DNA from 2 places in the Paenibacillus sp. FSL R7-0345 genome. Region 1 is predicted to be linked to the other one. Evidence: riboswitches for the same ligand, from Rfam matches in the RefSeq annotation. Region 1 holds a riboswitch; the other holds the start of a gene.
The links. A riboswitch is a leader RNA that binds a small molecule or an ion and turns the genes downstream of it on or off. The one in region 1 is predicted to bind preQ1.
Positions count from the first base shown of each region.

Region 2: linked by a shared signal. The riboswitch ahead of NST84_RS06070 (queuosine precursor transporter) and the one ahead of queF (preQ(1) synthase) in region 1 are both predicted to bind preQ1.

Region 1 covers NZ_CP152002.1:3,786,341-3,795,402, reverse strand. Annotated here, with positions in the region: gene NST84_RS16025 (APC family permease) at 1-785, shown strand, start outside; gene NST84_RS16020 (ABC transporter ATP-binding protein) at 981-1,787, shown strand; gene NST84_RS16015 ((2Fe-2S)-binding protein) at 1,828-2,646, shown strand; gene murB (UDP-N-acetylmuramate dehydrogenase) at 2,803-3,714, shown strand; gene NST84_RS16005 (hypothetical protein) at 3,801-4,142, opposite strand; gene NST84_RS16000 (ZIP family metal transporter) at 4,326-5,066, shown strand; PreQ1 riboswitch class I at 5,145-5,188, shown strand; gene queF (preQ(1) synthase) at 5,266-5,766, shown strand; gene queC (7-cyano-7-deazaguanine synthase QueC) at 5,797-6,456, shown strand; gene NST84_RS15985 (6-carboxytetrahydropterin synthase) at 6,456-6,938, shown strand; gene queE (7-carboxy-7-deazaguanine synthase QueE) at 6,931-7,653, shown strand; gene NST84_RS15975 (cysteine hydrolase family protein) at 7,977-8,498, shown strand; gene NST84_RS15970 (VanW family protein) at 8,516-9,062, shown strand, end outside.
Region 2 covers NZ_CP152002.1:1,407,252-1,416,313, forward strand. Annotated here, with positions in the region: gene NST84_RS06065 (methyl-accepting chemotaxis protein) at 1-1,319, opposite strand, end outside; PreQ1 riboswitch class I at 1,652-1,697, shown strand; gene NST84_RS06070 (queuosine precursor transporter) at 1,708-2,430, shown strand; gene NST84_RS06075 (Xaa-Pro peptidase family protein) at 2,534-3,628, opposite strand; gene NST84_RS06080 (MBL fold metallo-hydrolase) at 3,677-4,411, opposite strand; gene NST84_RS06085 (SDR family oxidoreductase) at 4,560-5,417, shown strand; gene NST84_RS06090 (N-acetyltransferase family protein) at 5,436-5,939, shown strand; gene NST84_RS06095 (helix-turn-helix domain-containing protein) at 5,988-6,317, opposite strand; gene NST84_RS06100 (YqkE family protein) at 6,408-6,668, shown strand; gene NST84_RS06105 (RtcB family protein) at 7,016-8,455, shown strand; gene NST84_RS06110 (AAA family ATPase) at 8,457-9,062, shown strand, end outside.

The DNA.
Region 1 (9,062 bases):
GCTTTTCTAACGGGATTATTTTCCTCGGTGTGCTGTCGGCGGTGCTGGTGGCTGCTTTTCACGGAAATACAGAAGGTCTGATTCCGCTCTACGCTGTCGGTGTATTTATCCCGTTCACTTTATCGCAGCTGGGAATGATGGTGCACTGGTTCAAAACAAGACCAAAGGGCTGGCAGAACAAATTTGCGGTGAATACCGTTGGTATGCTGACTACGCTCACTATTACGCTGATCTTCATTATTACGAAATTCTCCAGCGTATGGATGGCGTTCATCTTCCTGCCGGTTGTTATGTTCGTGTTTCACCGGATTCACCGTCATTATCTCAACACGGCAGACCAGCTGCGGATTTGCCCGGCAACCGATAAGCCTTGTATTAAAGGAAGTACAGTAGTCGTGCCTGTTGCCGGTGTGACCCGTGCTGTACTGCATTCGATCAGCTATGCCAAGTCTTTGACGGATAATGTGGTAGCAGTATATGTAGGCTTTGATGAGGAAGAGATTCATAAAATGGAGCAGAAGTGGGAGGAGTGGAATCCTGGCGTGCGCCTGATTGTCCTGCGTTCCCGGTACCGGAGCATTATCCGTCCGCTCGTCAAGTTTATTGATACCGTCGAGTGGAAAACCGCTTCAACGGATCATATTACAGTGCTGATTCCGCAATTTATTACGAAGCACTGGTGGCAGGCCATTCTGCATAATCAGACCAGCCTGTTCATCCGTTCCTATCTGATGAATCAAAAGGATATCGTTGTAGCGACAGTACCTTACCATTTGCACAAATAGACAGGTGACATGAAGAAACAGCTGCTTCCGTTGATGACGGGGCGGCTTTTTTATGCACTCTTGTACAACTTTCATATATTTGCGATAATAATAATTGAGAACCAATATCAGTTGAATGATAAACAATTTCAATTGCCCTGGCACTGAAATTCATACATACCCAAAAATCACAACCATTATTAAGGAGTGGAGATAATGTCAGAACGTTTGAACACGGAACAGCTAAGTATCGGGTACGCGGAAGCAACGATTGTCAAAGGGTTGAACCTGTCGCTGCCTACAGGGAAAATTACAGCGCTGGTTGGAGCTAACGGCTCCGGTAAGTCTACGATTCTGAAAACAATGGCCCGGATTATGAAGCCCAAGAGCGGAAGCGTAATGCTGGACGGGAAGTCCATTCATACCCTGTCGACCAAAGAGGTGGCCCGCCAGCTGGCGATCCTGCCGCAGAATCCGACGGCTCCGGACGGACTGACGGTGTCCGAGCTGGTCAGTTACGGACGGTATCCGCATCAGAAGGGCTTCGGCACAATGACGCCGGAAGACCGCGAAATTATCGCGAATGCGATCACGGTAACCGGCATGGATGAATTCCATGACCGCCCGATTGACCGTCTCTCCGGCGGTCAGCGCCAGCGCGCCTGGATTGCGATGGCACTGGCTCAGCAGACGGATATTCTGTTCCTGGACGAGCCGACTACGTTCCTTGATATGGCACACCAGCTGGAAGTGCTGCAGCTGCTGCAGAAGCTGAACCAGGAGGAAGGCCGCACGATCATTATGGTCGTGCATGACTTGAACCATGCTTCCCGTTATGCGCAGCATATGGTGGCCATCAAAGCAGGCACAGTCATCAGCCAAGGGGCTCCTGCTGAGGTTATGACACCGGATGTGCTCCGCAAAGTATTCGGCATTGAGTGCGATATCGTGGCCGATCCGCGTACCGGCGTGCCGCTGTGCCTGCCGTATGAGCTGGCGGCTTATAAGGCTGCAGGATTGTAAAACAAACAACAAGTGGCACGCATACAGAGGAGGAAATGGAATGAATGATGCACAACAGCAACAGATACAGGATTTCAGCAGTACATTTGATCTGCACCACGGTATTCCGGAAGGGGCAGTGCACTCTTTTAATGTTGCAGAGATGACGGATGAAGCGGGAATGAGAGCCTTTGTCGAGTGTTACAGGCCGCTTATCAAAGGACTGGATGACAAGGTGGCTGCAACCTATTTTGCCGGTGCTTTTGGTAATGTGGCCCTTGCGGTCCAATATGCTCTTTCTGTCTATTCTGCCAGTCCTGGTATCAGTCTGTCCGACTTGTCTGTGCACCTCATTCCATCTAATGGATATTGGCGTGTAGTCTTCTCCCTGGACGAATGGTCATTCACTCCGGCTCCTGCAGACGCCAAGCTGCGGACAGACTGGCGCAATGAACAGCTGACGCAGTTCTACCGGGATTCGGCTGCTCCGCTGATGTCCATGCTATCGCATGTCACAGGCCTTGCCGGAAGCGAAATCTGGGGCCAGCTGCCCACTAAGTTCAACTATTATCTGGAGGTTTTTACCTCCCGAGATCTTCCTGCAGGCCTGCCGGAAACTTTGCAGGAAGATTACCGGTATCTTCGCGAAGAAATGCCGGCAGAGGTGTTCGGCTTGAAGAGAAATCCGTTCCATGTCCAGGTGCGCAAGATCGAATCGCTGGCTGAGCCCGGTAAGACCGTGAATATGCGTAACCGCTGCTGCCTTTATTACCGCACTGAAGGCGGAAGCTATTGCTACACCTGTCCGCGGATGAAAGAGGATGAGCGGGCGGTGCGCCGGCTAGAATTCCGCAATACGGCCTCTGCCGGGCAGGCGTAGATCATATTTTGCAAAATTGCCGCATAAACTTCGATAGCACAGCATCAGCCGCAGGCTCCCGTCATTGACAAGGGAGCCTGTTCGTTGTTACAGTTGGGGATGCCATTAATCAGGCTGATAACGTGATTATGTATTGATTTATAAAGGAGCATGAACATGAATATAAGCCAAATTGAACAGGATTTGCAGCAGCTTCTTCCGGACGGAACGGTAAGAAGCCGGGAACTGCTGAAGACTTATGTATTTACGCAAATCGGCGGTATAGCCGACATTCTGGCTGTACCAGCAAGCTATGAGGAAATACAGAGTGTTGTTACATATGCCAGCAAGAATAACATTCCTTTAACCGTGCTGGGCAACGGTTCTAATGTCATTATCCGCGACGGCGGAATCCGCGGGATTGTGCTGTATACTTCGGTTTTGGATAAGATGACTATAGAGAACGGGCTGCTGATTGCCCAGTGCGGCGCCAAAATTATCGATACCTCGGCCTATGCGCTGGAGCAGGAGCTGACGGGCCTGGAATTTGCCTGCGGCATCCCGGGAACAGTAGGCGGCGCGCTTTATATGAACGCCGGTGCGTACGGCGGCGAGGTTAAGGATGTGCTGCACAGTGCGCTGGCCGTTAACAAGGCCGGAGAGCTCGTTACACTGCGGGGCGAAGAGCTGCAGTTTGGTTACCGGCACAGTATTTTTGCCGGCGGAGATTATATTGTGCTGGAGGCGCGCTTTGCCCTGCAGCCGGGAGATCCTGCGGCCATCAAAGCGAAAATGGATGAGCTGACCTATCTGCGGGAATCGAAGCAGCCGCTTGAATATCCTTCCTGCGGCAGTGTATTCAAGCGTCCGCCGGGCCGGTTCGCCGGGCAGCTGATTCAGGAAAGCGGGCTGCAGGGCGTAAGAATCGGCGGGGCAGAGGTGTCCCGCAAACATGCGGGCTTTATCGTAAACGCGGATAATGCTACGGCCAACGACTACATTGGACTAATCCATCATGTCCGCGCTGCGGTCAAGGATAAGTTCGGGGTAGATCTGGAGACGGAAGTCCGGATTATCGGGGAAGATTGAAGAGGAGGCCGCAGCATACAGCTGTGGCCTCCTTTTTTTGTCTAAATACAAATAGCGAACATGTTATTATCATGAACCCTTCTGTATTAAGATTCACCGATAGTAATGGTATACCGGGCCCGGTCTGTCTGCAGCTCTGCTTGGTCCGCTTCTGCCGAATGGATCTGCAGGCCGCTGACGGCAATTTCATAGCTTGGTTGCGGCAGGGGTACAAGCTCGCCGTCTGCATTTAACGTGTGACCCGTGCCTCTAAGAATCAGCGCATCTTCGAGATAATCGTCAATGACATCCTCGGAGCTCCGGTAATCCACACTCTCCAGGCTGAAGTGTACCGTGTCCACATCCTCCAGCTCATGCTTTTTAATGACAATCGTTTTATCCGCCTCTGAGGCTAACCACTCTTTTAGCTGCTGCACGGCTTGTTCCATAAGCTGATCCCATCCTTAATATAGCAGTTTATATTTTAAGTTACCCTTTTATGTGTAATTGAATCCATCCTTTATAACCTGGTCTGCAGTATTTGTCACGGGTGTTTGCGCAGCGCTTTTGAAGTGTACAATATGGTTATGCGTATAGAACGCAATTCCTGGTGACAAAAGAAGGTGACGTTAGTGTGGAATGCTCTTTTATGGGGAGCAGTATCGGGTTCGGCCGTACTGATTGGTGCGCTGGCGGCACTGTTTCTGCGGATTCCCGCCAAGTTGATCGGCTTCATTATGGCATTCGGAACAGGGGTGCTGATTGGAGCTGCCGCCTATGAGCTGCTGGATGATTCCGCAAATGACGGCGGACTGGCTCCGACCATTATCGGGTTTATTGCCGGTGCCCTGGTGTTTACCCTGTTTGACTGGTACATCTCCCGCAAAGGGGGATCAGGAAGGAAGCGTTCGGTCCGTTCGGAGAAAAACGCAAAGCCGCAAAGCGGAAGCGGTCTGGCGATATTCGCCGGAACCGTGCTGGATGCCATACCTGAGTCGATCATGATCGGGGCTAGCCTGATTGCCGGTAAGGGAGTGAGCCTGCTGCTGGTGATCGCCATTTTCCTCAGCAATATTCCGGAGGGGCTGTCCAGTACGGCCGGACTCAAGCAGGACGGTTACAGCAAAAGCAAAGTGATAATGCTCTGGCTCGGCGTACTGGTTATTTCAACAGCAGCTTCAGGAGCAGGCTATGCGTTTATGGATCATGCCAATGATTATACGACAGCGCTGATTGCCTCTTTTGCCGGAGGAGGTATTATTGCCATGGTTTCTTCCACCATGATGCCCGAAGCCTATGAGGATAGTGGACCGCTGACCGGACTGGCTGCCGCGCTGGGAATGCTGTGCTCGCTGGTTCTGGATCATCTGTAAGGCCCGCTTGCCAGGAGACTGCAAAACATGGTATAGTTCAAGGCGCTAACAAGCATAAGAAGAATTCTGTGCACCAGCGCAGGAGAGGTTCGCAAACTCCCTCTATAAAAAACTATTTAGTAGAGCCAGGTTTTCGAAATCTCGTTCTTCTTTCCTATTTCCGGCAGCAAGCCGGGGGAAAAGAGAGGGGTTTTTTGTCATGTCAGAAGGCAGACTGAAAGAGGAAATGCCAGAGGTAACCCTGCTGGGTAACCAGGGAACCAAGTATAATTTCGGATACGATCCGGAGGTGCTGGAATCATTCGATAATAAGCATCCCGGCCGCGATTATTTTGTCAAATTCAATTGTCCGGAGTTCACCAGCCTGTGTCCGGTAACCGGGCAGCCGGATTTCGGCGTGATGTACATCTCGTACATTCCCGATATCAAAATGGTGGAATCCAAGTCACTTAAGCTGTACCTGTTCAGCTTCCGCAATCATGGCGATTTTCATGAGGACTGTGTCAACATTATTATGAATGATCTGATCTCCCTGATGAATCCGCGTTATATCGAAGTGTGGGGCAAGTTTACACCGCGCGGCGGCATTTCCATTGATCCTTACTGCAACTGGGGGCGTCCGGGAACCAAGTATGAGGCGATGGCCGGACACCGGCTGATGAATCATGACCTGTATCCTGAAAAAGTGGACAACCGGTAGACGGAAGGCATGGGAGGAGAGAGGAATCGTATGAATAAAAAAGCACTCGTCGTATTCAGCGGCGGACAAGACAGCACAACCTGCCTCGCATGGGCATTACAGCATTTCGATGAGGTTCAGGTTGTTACGTTTAACTATAACCAGCGGCATGCGGCGGAGATTGAGGTAGCGAAGAAGATTGCTGCTGCGTTCGGCGTGAAACAGCATATTCTGGATCTGGGCCTGCTTAATCAGCTGGCGCCAAACGCGCTTACCCGGGATGATATTGCAATTGAAGCGGGGGAAGACGGGGAGCTGCCGAGCACATTCGTGGACGGGCGTAACCTGCTGTTCCTGTCGTTTGCCGCCATTATGGCGAAGCAGCTGGGCTATGCCAATATTATCACCGGCGTGTGCCAGACCGACTTCAGCGGTTATCCTGACTGCCGGGATGTGTTTGTAAAATCACTGAATGTGACGCTTAACCTGTCGATGGATTATGAGTTCGTTATTCACACCCCGCTAATGTGGCTCGATAAAAAAGAAACCTGGAAGCTCGCCGATGAACTCGGCCAGTTCGATTATGTCCGTGAGCATACGCTGACCTGCTATAACGGTATTATCGGCAGCGGCTGCGGCACTTGTCCGGCTTGTCTGCTGCGCCAGCGCGGGCTGGACCAGTATGTGGCAGAGCGGAAGGCGGTGCTGTAATGCTGGGGGAAGTAACGGTCTGTAAAATATTTACCTTTGACTCGGCGCATCAGCTGATCGGCCACAAAGGAAAATGCAGTAATCTGCACGGGCATACGTACAAGCTGGAGGTTATGCTTAAAGGCAAGCCGCTGACAGAAGCCGGCCACTCCGATGAAGGGTTTGTGATTGATTTCAGTGATATCAAAGCGACCGTACAGCAGCAGCTGGTGGACCGGCTGGATCATGCTTTTCTGGCGATGGGCAACGAGCCTGTCCTGGAAACCTTGAAACAGACAGGTTCCAAAGTAGCTCTGCTCGGCTTCCGTACCACTGTAGAGAACATGTCTGCGTACATTGCCTACTGGCTGAAGCTGGCGGATCTGCCTTTGTATTCGGTAAAGCTGTGGGAGACACCAACCTCCTGGGCGGAAGTTCTGGCTGCAGACCTCCCGGATGACGGTCCGGCCTACCGGATGCATGGAGGCTGTGACTGTGAGTAAAATTCCGGTAATTGAAATGTTCGGTCCGACCATTCAGGGTGAAGGTGCCGTTATTGGCGTGAAGACGATGTTCGTCCGCACCTACGGCTGTGATTACCGCTGCAGCTGGTGTGACTCCGCCTTTACCTGGGACGGATCAGCCAAGGATATTGTGCGGATGCTGGAGCCTGAGGAGATTATGAACGAGCTGCTTGCCCTTGCCGGCAATAACTTTGATTCCGTGACGATCTCCGGCGGCAACCCGGCCCTGCTAGGAGACAGCATGGGGCAGTTTGTTGATCTCCTGCATGAGCGCGGCATTCAGGCTGCGATCGAGACCCAGGGCAGCCGCTGGCAGGACTGGTTTTATGAGATCGATGCATTAACGATCAGCCCTAAACCGCCAAGCTCCGGCATGAAGACAGACTGGGCAGTACTGGACGGCATTCTGGAGAAGCTGAAGGTGCCGGGCAAAGGGGCACACAGCCTGAAGGTTGTGGTCTTCAATGAAGAAGATTATGCCTATGCCAAAATGGTGCACCAGCGTTATCCGGGAGTTCAGCTGTACCTGCAGCCCGGGAATGATAATGTTACAGAGCCGGGGGATATTTCCGGACGCCTGCTTGGACGGCTGGAATGGCTGTTCAATCTGGTGATTGCCGATCCGGACATGAACCGGGTGCGGGTGCTGCCGCAGCTGCACGCACTGATCTGGCATAACAAGCGGGGAAAATAGCTGCATGGACTTACGTGGCGTCTTACACCATCTGATGATGGCGTAAGACGCCTCTTTTTGCTGATCTTTTAAACAATAAACATGTTAAGATAGATAGTGGGAGTATTGGGATAATCTGAATTTTCAGCCTTTGAGCCTGCTGCTGACTGACATTTACAGCATATGCCTGAAGATATGGCTGATGTACCGTTTGTAGTCCTTTAGAGATTCTTTAGGCACCTCTCTTACAGCATCAGCAAGATAATAAGCATCATTAAACGGATTCGCTGGTTATTCACTATTAAACGAAATCAGGATTATTTTTAACAGGGAGGAATTTAGAAATGACTAAAGCACTGCTAATTATTGATGTTCAGGAAGCAATGTTCTCTTATCCAGGAATGAGTCTCTATGACGGGGAGCAAGTAATGGACCGGATTGTTTCCCTGCTTGGGAAGGCCCGCTCGGCCGGAGCACCTGTAGTATATATCCAGCATACGGAAGACGAAGAATATACCAAAGGGCTCCCTACCTGGGAGATCAGCAGCCGGATCACGCCGCAGGAAGGCGAAATCATTGTGGAAAAGCCGACCTGGGATGCGTTTCACCGTACTGTGCTGCATGAAGAGCTTCAGCGGCAAGGGATAACAGAGCTTGTTATCTGCGGGATGCAGACTGAATTCTGTGTTGATACAACCTGCCGGCGTGCTTACAGCATGGGCTACAGCAATACACTGGTACAGGATGCGAACAGTACCTTTGATAACGGAAATTGGAGCGGGGAAGAGATTGTACGGCATCATAATGGGTTACTCGGGGGGAGATTCGCCAAGCTGCGCCATGCAGACGAGATTACCTTCCCTTGAGCCGGGCCAAAGCGGCAATGAAGCCCGTCCGCCGTTCCAGATTGAGGTTGTTTGCCGGAAAACGGTATTTCACCTGTAAAAGATACCTGCAGTGGCTGACGCGCTCCGGCAAAAGGGCCAAGACCTTCAGCAGCGATACGCTCACGTATTCAGCCGCAGGTCACGCAACCCCTTTGCTGCGGAAGCTGCGTAATGTAGACATGCAGCTGCAGTACAATAAAATCACCAATCTGACGATTGCTGTCCGCAGGCTGGACGGGCTGCTGATCCGTCCGGGCGAAACCTTTTCCTATTGGCGGAGTATCGGCAAGCCGACCCGCCGTAAAGGCTATCTGGACGGGATGGTGTTATTCTATGGCGGTTTCCGCACCGGCACAGGCGGCGGATTGTGCCAGCTGTCGAATCTGATCTACTGGATGGCGCTGCACACCCCGCTGACCGTGACAGAGCGGCACCGCCACAGCTATGACGTATTTCCGGACGAACGGCGCACCCAGCCGTTTGGCAGCGGTGCTACCTGCGCATATAACTACCTTGACCTCCAGCTGACGAATCATACGGAGC
Region 2 (9,062 bases), 2.4 Mb from region 1:
CTAAGCAGGAATTCACGGATCTGCTCATTGGATTCCTTGGACTGTTCGGACAGCTTGCGGACCTCTCCGGCAACAACGGCGAAGCCGCGGCCGTGTTCGCCTGCACGGGCTGCCTCAATAGAAGCGTTAAGGGACAGCATCTGGATCTGCTTCGTGATTTCGGTGATTCCCTGAACCACCTCGCCGATCATCTGCGAGCGTTCATTCATGATGCGGAACTGCTCAAGTGAATGCACCGAAACCTGCTCTACCTGGCGCATCTGTTCAACGGCACTCCGGGCGGTCTCATTCCCGCCGGCCGCTTCCTGTGAGGCCTCGCTGATCTGCTCGGTGACCTCACCGGCTGCAGCAGCAATATGCTGGATGCCGACATTGATTTCCTCCATCGCCTTGGAATTCTCAAAAGCGCTGGCGGCAATTGTTGCGCTCCCCTTGCTGATCTCAGTCACCGACTCAGCGGAGCGCTCGGCCATTCCGTTGAGTACCTCGACACGCTTCTTCAGATCATTGGCATCGGCGACAACGGTATTGGAGGTTTCCAGTACCTGGCTGATCATGTCCTTCAGCTTATGGCCCATGCTGCGGAAGCTTTCCGACAGCTGGCTGACCTCATCGTTGCCCTTGATGATCAGCTCCTGGGTGAAATCACCCTCTGCCAGCTTGTTGCTGTAGGCGGTGAGCCGGGTGAGCGGCCGGGTAATTCTGCGGCTCATGAAGTAGGCGGCTGTGAGTCCGACAATCAGGGAAGCCAGCGTGATGGCAACACTCGTCCAGACAATACTGTCTATTTTATCCTGAACAAAACCTAGATCATAACTCACACCAATCAGCATAGTGCTGCCGGGAATTCCGACGTAGGCTGTTCTATGTATACCATGACTGTCGCTATATGTGGTACTTACTCCTGTTTTACCTTTCGAGGCCTGGTCCATTACCGGGGTTACGGCAAGCGATTCGTCAGGCTTCAGCTTGGAGTCGTGATCGGCAGTCAGCACGGTGGCTTTGCCTTCGGCGAGATTGATCAGAAAGATGGTCTCCACATCATGCTGTTCTTTTTTATCCCGGAAATAATATTCCAGATTGGTTGCAGCCTGTTCACTTTTGTTAAGCGTCTGCTGGGCGTAGGTTGCATTCATTCCCTTGTAGGAATCCTGTGCTGCGGCAGTCAAAAGCTTGTTAATCTGCGGCATAACATAGCTGTCGATGGTACTCATGGAGATAAAGTAGAAGCTGATACTTAATACAAGCGACGTTAGCAACAGTACTGTAAACAAAAGAAGCGTGAATTTGCGGCTGATTGAATTTTTAAAACGTACCATTTCATTCTCTCCTTCGTGATTAGGATGCATCTATATCCCTCTGCAATGCCTTACAATCAAGCAGGCACAATATATTCCATAGGTATAGGTCATATATAAGGATATTGGACTCGAAATACGATTGATAACTATTCTATAGAATTAACCTCCGGTTGAATAGTGAAAAATGCAACAATCACGCAGAATTTTCTGAAAAATTTAATAATATTCGAATAAGTTATGTGATTTTCAAAAATATACAGGGGAATTACTGAATTTGCCGGAAATAAAATTTCATGGCTTGTTAGCTTCTCTTGTGGTAGAGTAGTAATGTTTTGTTCCGGCATAACATCATAACCGCGGTTCGTAACCATCCCGCGTAACCAAAACTAGGAGGATTTAAAGATACATGTTTAATTTGCTGTGGGGAATTGTGTTTGTCATTGTCAATTTTGCCTTTTTTCTGGTCTGCTACCGGCTGTTCGGTAAAAAGGGCCTGTATGCCTGGGTTGGAGTAGCAACGGTTATCGCCAACATCCAGGTGGCCAAAACCATCGAAATGCCGTTTGGCATTGTAATGACGCTCGGCAATACGATGTACGTCACGCTCTATATGACCAGCGACCTGCTGAATGAGAAATACGGCAGAGCTGAAGCGCGTAATGCGGTCTGGTTCGGTTTCTTCACGCTGCTGATGACGACGGCGATTATGCAGATGGTGCTTGTGTTTGAGCCGCAGGAGACCGATATCGCACAGTCTTCCCTGGAGACAATCTTTGGCATGATGCCGCGTCTGGCCCTGGGCAGTCTGACTGCTTACTTTATCAGCCAGTTCCTGGATGTACGCCTGTACTCCTGGATTCGTAAATATTACGGCAGCTCCCGTCAGCTGTGGATCCGCTCGAACGGCAGCACGATGGTCAGCTCCTTTGTAGATACGCTGATTTTCTGCACCATTGCGTTTGCCGGACTGTATGATCTGAAGGTGTGGACGGAGATTCTGCTGACCACCTACCTGTCCAAATTCCTGCTTACCGGTGCCGGTACACCTATCCTGTACATTGCCCGTTCCTTCAGCTTTGCCGAAGAGACAGGGAGCCGCAAGGATACCGAAGCCCGGATTGATGTATAAAAGAATGCTTTAAACGCATATAAATAAAAAAAGCAGCAAGCCCCCGGAAAAGGGCTTGCTGCTTTTTTTGTATAGTAGCTGCAGTACAGCAGAATGGAGCTGTCTACAGCTGAATTACCGACAGTTCCTTAGGGTAGCTGGTAAGAGTAACTGGACCTTCGGCGGTAATAAACACGTCGTCCTCAATACGTACACCGCCGAGACCCGGTACATAAATGCCCGGCTCGACCGTAAACACATTGCCGTTCTCGATAACGTCTGTGTTCAGACCATGCAGCGAAGGGTATTCATGGGTGTCCATCCCCAGGCCGTGTCCGACACGGTGCATGAAGTATTCGCCGTAGCCGGCAGCCTCGATAACATCGCGTGCAGCCTTGTCCACCGAACCAAAGGTGGCTCCGGCTGTGGAGGCAGCGATCCCGGCCATATTGGCGGCCAGAACGGTGTTGTAGATCTCAACCAGCTTGCTGTCGATATCACCGACAGCAAAGGTGCGCGTTATATCGGAGGCGTAGCCTGCAGCATATACGCCCATATCGAACATCAGCAGATCGCCGGGCTGAATGATCCGGTCCCCTGGTACGCCATGCGGCAGGGCCGTATTGGGTCCGGAGAGGACCATCGTATCAAAGGAGGGGCCGGAAGCGCCGACTTTTTTCATCAGGTATTCAAGCTCGGCAACCAGCTCGATTTCCGTTACTCCGCTCTTGATATGGCTCAGCCCGCGGCGGAGCACCTCCTCGATAAGCTCAGCGGCATGCTTCATCCGGCTGATCTCCTCCGGAGTCTTTCTGGCCCGCATGGCCCGCAGCAAAGGACCGATATCGCTGAAGCTTCCGGCCGGAACAGCTGCGGATAACAGCTCGTAGCGGCTCACGGAGAAGTGTTCCTTTTCAATACCGAGTGTTCCTGGTGCTGTACCTCCAAAACGGGATTGAAGCAGCTCATACGGATTATCCGTATCGCTGTGTGTCAGAATCGTCTTGACTGAGGAGGCCGCATGCGCCGCCTCACTGTCGAGCGCCGGAACAATCAGGACCGGCTCCACGCCGCGGATCAGCAGCAGGCCAAGAAACCGCTCATGCGGGTTCGAGGCAAAGCCGGTCAGATAATAGACATGCTTGGGATCGGTGACGAGCAGTGCATCCAGCCCGCTTCCCGCCATTCCCTGCTCCAGGCTTTTCAGAGCGTCGTTCATTTCAGGTATTCCCCTTTCGTATAACCCTTCTAAACAACAATTCTCTAATTATAGCAGAGATTCCGTCAATGTCCCGATAAGCGCCTGCGGACTGCCTTCATATACTCCGCCGTGATAGCAGAGGATGGTGCGGACCCGCAGGTCCTTCAGCTTCAGCAGGCTGCGCAGCGCCAGCGGCATATCCGGTGTGGCGACATCCCACGGTCCGGCCAGCTCGCCGTCCAGGACACGCAGCTCATCGGCAGCAAGCAGCAGCTCCTGTTCCCGCTGGTAGAGGCAGATATGTCCCGGTGTATGCCCGGGAGTGTGGATAATCTCAAGCCCGCCGCCCCAGGGCAGACGTTCAGCATCATGAAGCTCTTCGATTTCCGGCAGCTGCTTCAGCTGCTCCAGAAAGCGCTCGAACGATTCCCGGCGCTCCGGCGGCAGCTGGGCTATCCGTTCCGGGGTCATTTTGAGCATCGGCCGGCTGCCGCCTATAACCGGCAGATCACCCGGATGAGCAAAGATCCGGACACCGGGGAATTGACGGGCAAGTGCGGGAAGATTCCCGATATGGTCTGTATCCTGATGGGTTAGAATGATCCGTTTCAGACTGGCAGGAGCTTCGCCTGCTTCCTCAATGGCCTTAATCAGAGCCTCATACTGGTCAAACATGCCGGTGTCAATCAGCGTCAGCCCGTCCGCATCTTTAAGCAGTACAGGATGCACCTGGGATTCTCCCAGCGGGATAGTAAGCACAATAACATTTGGTCTGATCTGCATCGTTAGCTCCGGGAGCATGTCCCGGACTCACCTCCTGAAAGTTTGGGGCTATTCTTTTCTTACACCCCTGATATAATGTAACATTATCTTAGATCAACTGCCTGGTAAAGGCCAGGCCGGGACTGCAGTCGGCAGGGTCCTGCACAGGAGAGGGGAATGAGCGGCTATGCATAATAAAATTCTGCTTGTCACCGGAGGCAACTCCGGTATGGGACTGGCTACAACGATTGAAATGGCCCGCCGGGGAGCGAAGGTGATTATGGCCTGCCGCAGCCGGATACGCGGCGAAGCCGCTCTGGCTGAAGCCCGGCGCCAGAGCGGTTCGGAAGATATTACGCTGATGCTGTGTGATCTGGCTTCCTTCCAGAGCATCCGCAGCTTTGCTGAGGAATTTCTGGCGGCCTATCCGGTGCTGGATGTGCTGATCAACAATGCAGGAGTCGTTACGATTAAGCGGGAGCTGACGGCAGACGGCTACGAGATGGATTTCGGTGTCAATCATCTGGGGCATTTTCTGCTGGCCAATCTGCTGCTCGGAGCGCTGAAGAAGGCGGAGCAGGGCCGGGTTGTCGTTGTAGCTTCCGGGGCTTACAAGATCGGCAAGCTCTATCTGGAAGACCATACGCTGTCGCGGGGTTTTAATCCTGCCAAGGCCTATGCCCGCTCCAAGCTGGCCAACCTCCTGTTCACGCGTGAGCTGGCTGCCCGCCTGAAGGGGACTGCAGTAACGGTTAATGCGGTGCATCCGGGGGCAGTGGGCACCAGCATCGGGGTAAACCGGGATACCGGCTTCGGCCGCTCGGTGCTGAAGCTGCTGTCCTACTTCTTCCTGACGCCGGAGCAGGGTGCAGACACTGCCGTTTATCTGGCAACAGCTCCGGAGCTAGGCAATATAAGCGGGCAGTATTATTACCGCCGCCAAATCCAGGAGCTGTCGCCCAGGGCTGCAGATGCCAAGGAAGCAGCGCGTCTGTGGCAGTGGAGCCTTGAACAGACCGGACTGGACTTATATAGATTTTTATAAATAGGGGGAAAGAACAGCATGGCATGGAACAATTACAGCATAGAAGATGCATCGCTGGAGGATTTAGGGGCAATTGTGGAGATTTATAATTCAACAATCGCGGGGCGGGTGGTTACTGCCGATCTGGAGCCTGTGAGTGTAGAGGACCGGCTGAAGTGGTTCCATGAGCATAACAGCCATCACCGTCCGCTGTGGGTGCTGAAGCAGGAGAATGAGATTGCTGCCTGGTTCAGCTTCCAGTCCTTCTACGGGCGTCCTGCATATAACGGGACCGCTGAGATCAGCGTGTATGTGAATGAAAAATTCCGCGGCAAAGGAGCCGGCAGCATTTTGCTGGCCAAGGCGCTGGAGGAATGTCCGCGTCTGGGTCTGCAGAATCTGGTTGGCTTTGTGTTTGGACATAATGAGCCAAGTCTTGCCCTGCTGCGCAAGTTCGGGTTCAAGGATTGGGGAGTGCTGCCGGGTGTTGCCGTATTGGACGGCATCCCGCGCGATCTGGTTATTATCGGACGCAAGCTGTAGCTTCCTGAGCTGTGCAGGAGCAGCCTGCTTCCCGGAGGAAGGCTGCTTCTATTGCGGCGGACATTCCGAGGGATCAATCCAGGCGTCCGACCACTTTTCCAGATCACGCATCACGGATTCCAGACCCTGTCCTTTATCGGTCAGGGAATATTGAATTCTGACAGGCGTTTCGGGAAAAACTTCACGCAGCACGATGCCTTCCTGTTCCAGCTCCTTCAGTCTTTCAGACAGAAGACGGCCGCTGACGGGCAGCGCGGCCTCGATGGTGCTGAAACGCTGCGGCCCCTGGAGAAGCTGATAAATGATTAAGCCCGTCCAGCGTCTGCCGATAATATCCATGCTTTTTTGCAGCTTTGGACACAGGTCTACGGATTTCATAAGGCTCACCTCTTACCTTACATTATAAACGGAAAGACTGCCTGCTAAAACAAATTTGAAGTAAATACAGAAGCGGAAAGGACGATTACCATGGCTAAAAAGAAGCAGAATACCAGCACGCCGCGCCCCGCTGCAGCGGATGCACCTGCTACACTCAAGGACTTGCTGAGCAGCGATGTGCTGAATAAGCTCAAGGCACAGTCGGATGCGCTGAAGGCTGAAGAACAGGATAAAAAGGAAGCTGTACGCAAAGCTGCAGAGGATCAGCGCAAGGCTGAGCAGAAGCGGCTGGAGAACGATTTTGCCCATCTTTTGGAGAACAGCAATCAGGACTGGCACAAATTTAAATAATTTTTTACCGGACTGGCGGGTTGACAATTTACACCAGCGCCGATTATATTGGGTTTACTAAGAACAGAAGGGAGGCCGACGGGTCATGACTGGAACAAATGTACAGACACTGCCGCTAAGCCAGATCACAACCGCATATGAACCATCTGATCCCAGCGCCTTCGTCCGGGAGACATGATGCGCAGCTGTGCTCATCTGTCTCAATCAAATAAGGGTATGCATTGAGCCGGCGCAGCCCGGAGCCTCAAGCTATTCTGCCTTACCCGGAGCCGTATGATCAGAAACTGATCTGCGGCTCTTTTTGTTGTATCTAAACCCGAGAGGAAATGAAAATATAAATGAATAACATGAATCAGCAAGCGGGCTATGAGCCCCGCTATAAACATGAGGTGGCTCTTCCCGGCGGCGACCTCAAGGTATATGCCAGCGAGCAGCTGTTTGGCTCCCTGGATTATAAAGTGCTTGAAATGGCCAATAACAATCTGCAGATTCCCGGTATTGAATATATGAGCTATACCCCCGATGTGCATGTCGGTGTCGGAACCTGCATCGGGACTACCGCTGTCTGGGACGCTGCCTCAGGCTATGTCTCGCCGTCCATCGTGGGCAGCGATATCGGCTGCGGCATGCGGGTGCATCTGACCAACCTGCACAAGGACGATCTGCGCGAGGTGAAGCTGCGCCGCAAGCTGGTGCGTGCGATTGAGAGATATCTGCCGATGGAGCAGCAGCAGCGCGGCCACTATGGTGACATCCGGCTGGAGAATATTGTCCGCAAAGGCCTGCAGGGCCTGCCGAACAAGTATATCCCCGACAGCTACACACCGAAGAAATCGAGCGCGCTGTCCCATGTGGAGATCAAGCGGCTCGGCTTTGACGAGGAGATTCTGAACGAGCTGCCTGATATGGCCTGGCACCGCGGTCACCGCCAGCTGGGCACACTTGGCGGCGGGAATCATTTTGTAGAGATTCAGTCGATTGAAATCGCTGAGGAGCAGCGGGCCGTGGCTGAAGCCTGGGGCCTCAAAGACGGGCAGATTGCCGTGATGATCCACTCCGGCTCACGGGCCTGGGGCGGGATGGTGAACCAGTTCTGCACACCCGCCTTTGCCAAGGTTATGGGCCAGCTTGGGCTCGGCAGCGCCGATCCGCGGCTGATCTACGCTCCGCTTGCCCACCCGCAGGCCCGGCGGTACGTCAATCTGATGTACTCCGCGCTGAATTATGCGGTGGTGAACCGTCACCTGATCGCTTACGGTGTGCGCGAGGGCTTCCGCGACGTGTTCGGTACCAAATGTGAGCTGCGCACGCTATATGACCTGATGCACAACTACGCTTGGGAGGAAGAGACCTCCTCAGGCACCAAATTCGTGCACCGCAAAGGGGCTACCCGGGCGTTGCCGGCCGGCCATCCGGATAACCCGGACGTCTATGCCGCAACTGGCCATCCTGCGCTCATTCCTGGCTCTATGGGAACTGCGTCGTATATCATGGTCGGGCAAAGCGGCGGGGAAGAAAATTACTACTCCATCTGCCACGGGGCCGGCCGTATCCGTTCCCGTTCAGCCACGAAACGGCTGGTGTCGGTCCAGGAATTTTCCCGTTCGCTGAACGTCGGCAAGGAGGATGAGATTGTAGTAAATCAGCATTCCCTGGAATCTATCATTGACGAATCCCCTCAAGCCTATAAGAATGTAGATGAGATCATAGAAAGCGTTACGGGCGCCGGCCTGGCTGCTGTGGTAGCCAAATGCAAGCCGCTCGCAGCGATAAAGGGGACGAAATAGGATGAAGCAGGAGTATGAGAAGCAGGCTGTAGTTTTTCCTTATGATGCAGGTGCTGGCGGTCTGATAAAAGGCTATGACGTATATGCCCGGCTCGTTGACGGTATTCTTAAAGCCCTGTATACACGCTATGATGTCCGCTATGAGCTGTACGCCAGCGATGATCCGAACAGCGAATACTGGAAGCTGCTGCAGGAGGATGTACAGTCAGGCAACCCGGAGGTTGAGCATGTTGCGCGGATTTTTGACCGGCTGGAGGACAGAACCTTTGTTTACGACGATGACAAGGAGCAGCCGGAGTACAATATCCATTTGTCGATCCGCAATAATGTGCTGGCCTACCCTTCTATGGGTGTAGCGCTTGCCAGAGTGCCTGTATTCCAGGAAAACGGCATTAATTTTCAGGATTTTGTATTCGCCGCGTCGGATGCACAGCTGCAGGCTTTTCTCGGCAATGTGCGCAGACGGCAGCGGGAGCAGAACATTAACAAGGTGACAGTGTTTACCGACCGCCGCAACGGGGTCTGCCGTGAGGATGAGCCGATTACCCGGGCCGCTTCCCGTGAGGAGGTCGTGCTGGATGCCGCCGTCAAGAAAGAAATTTACCGT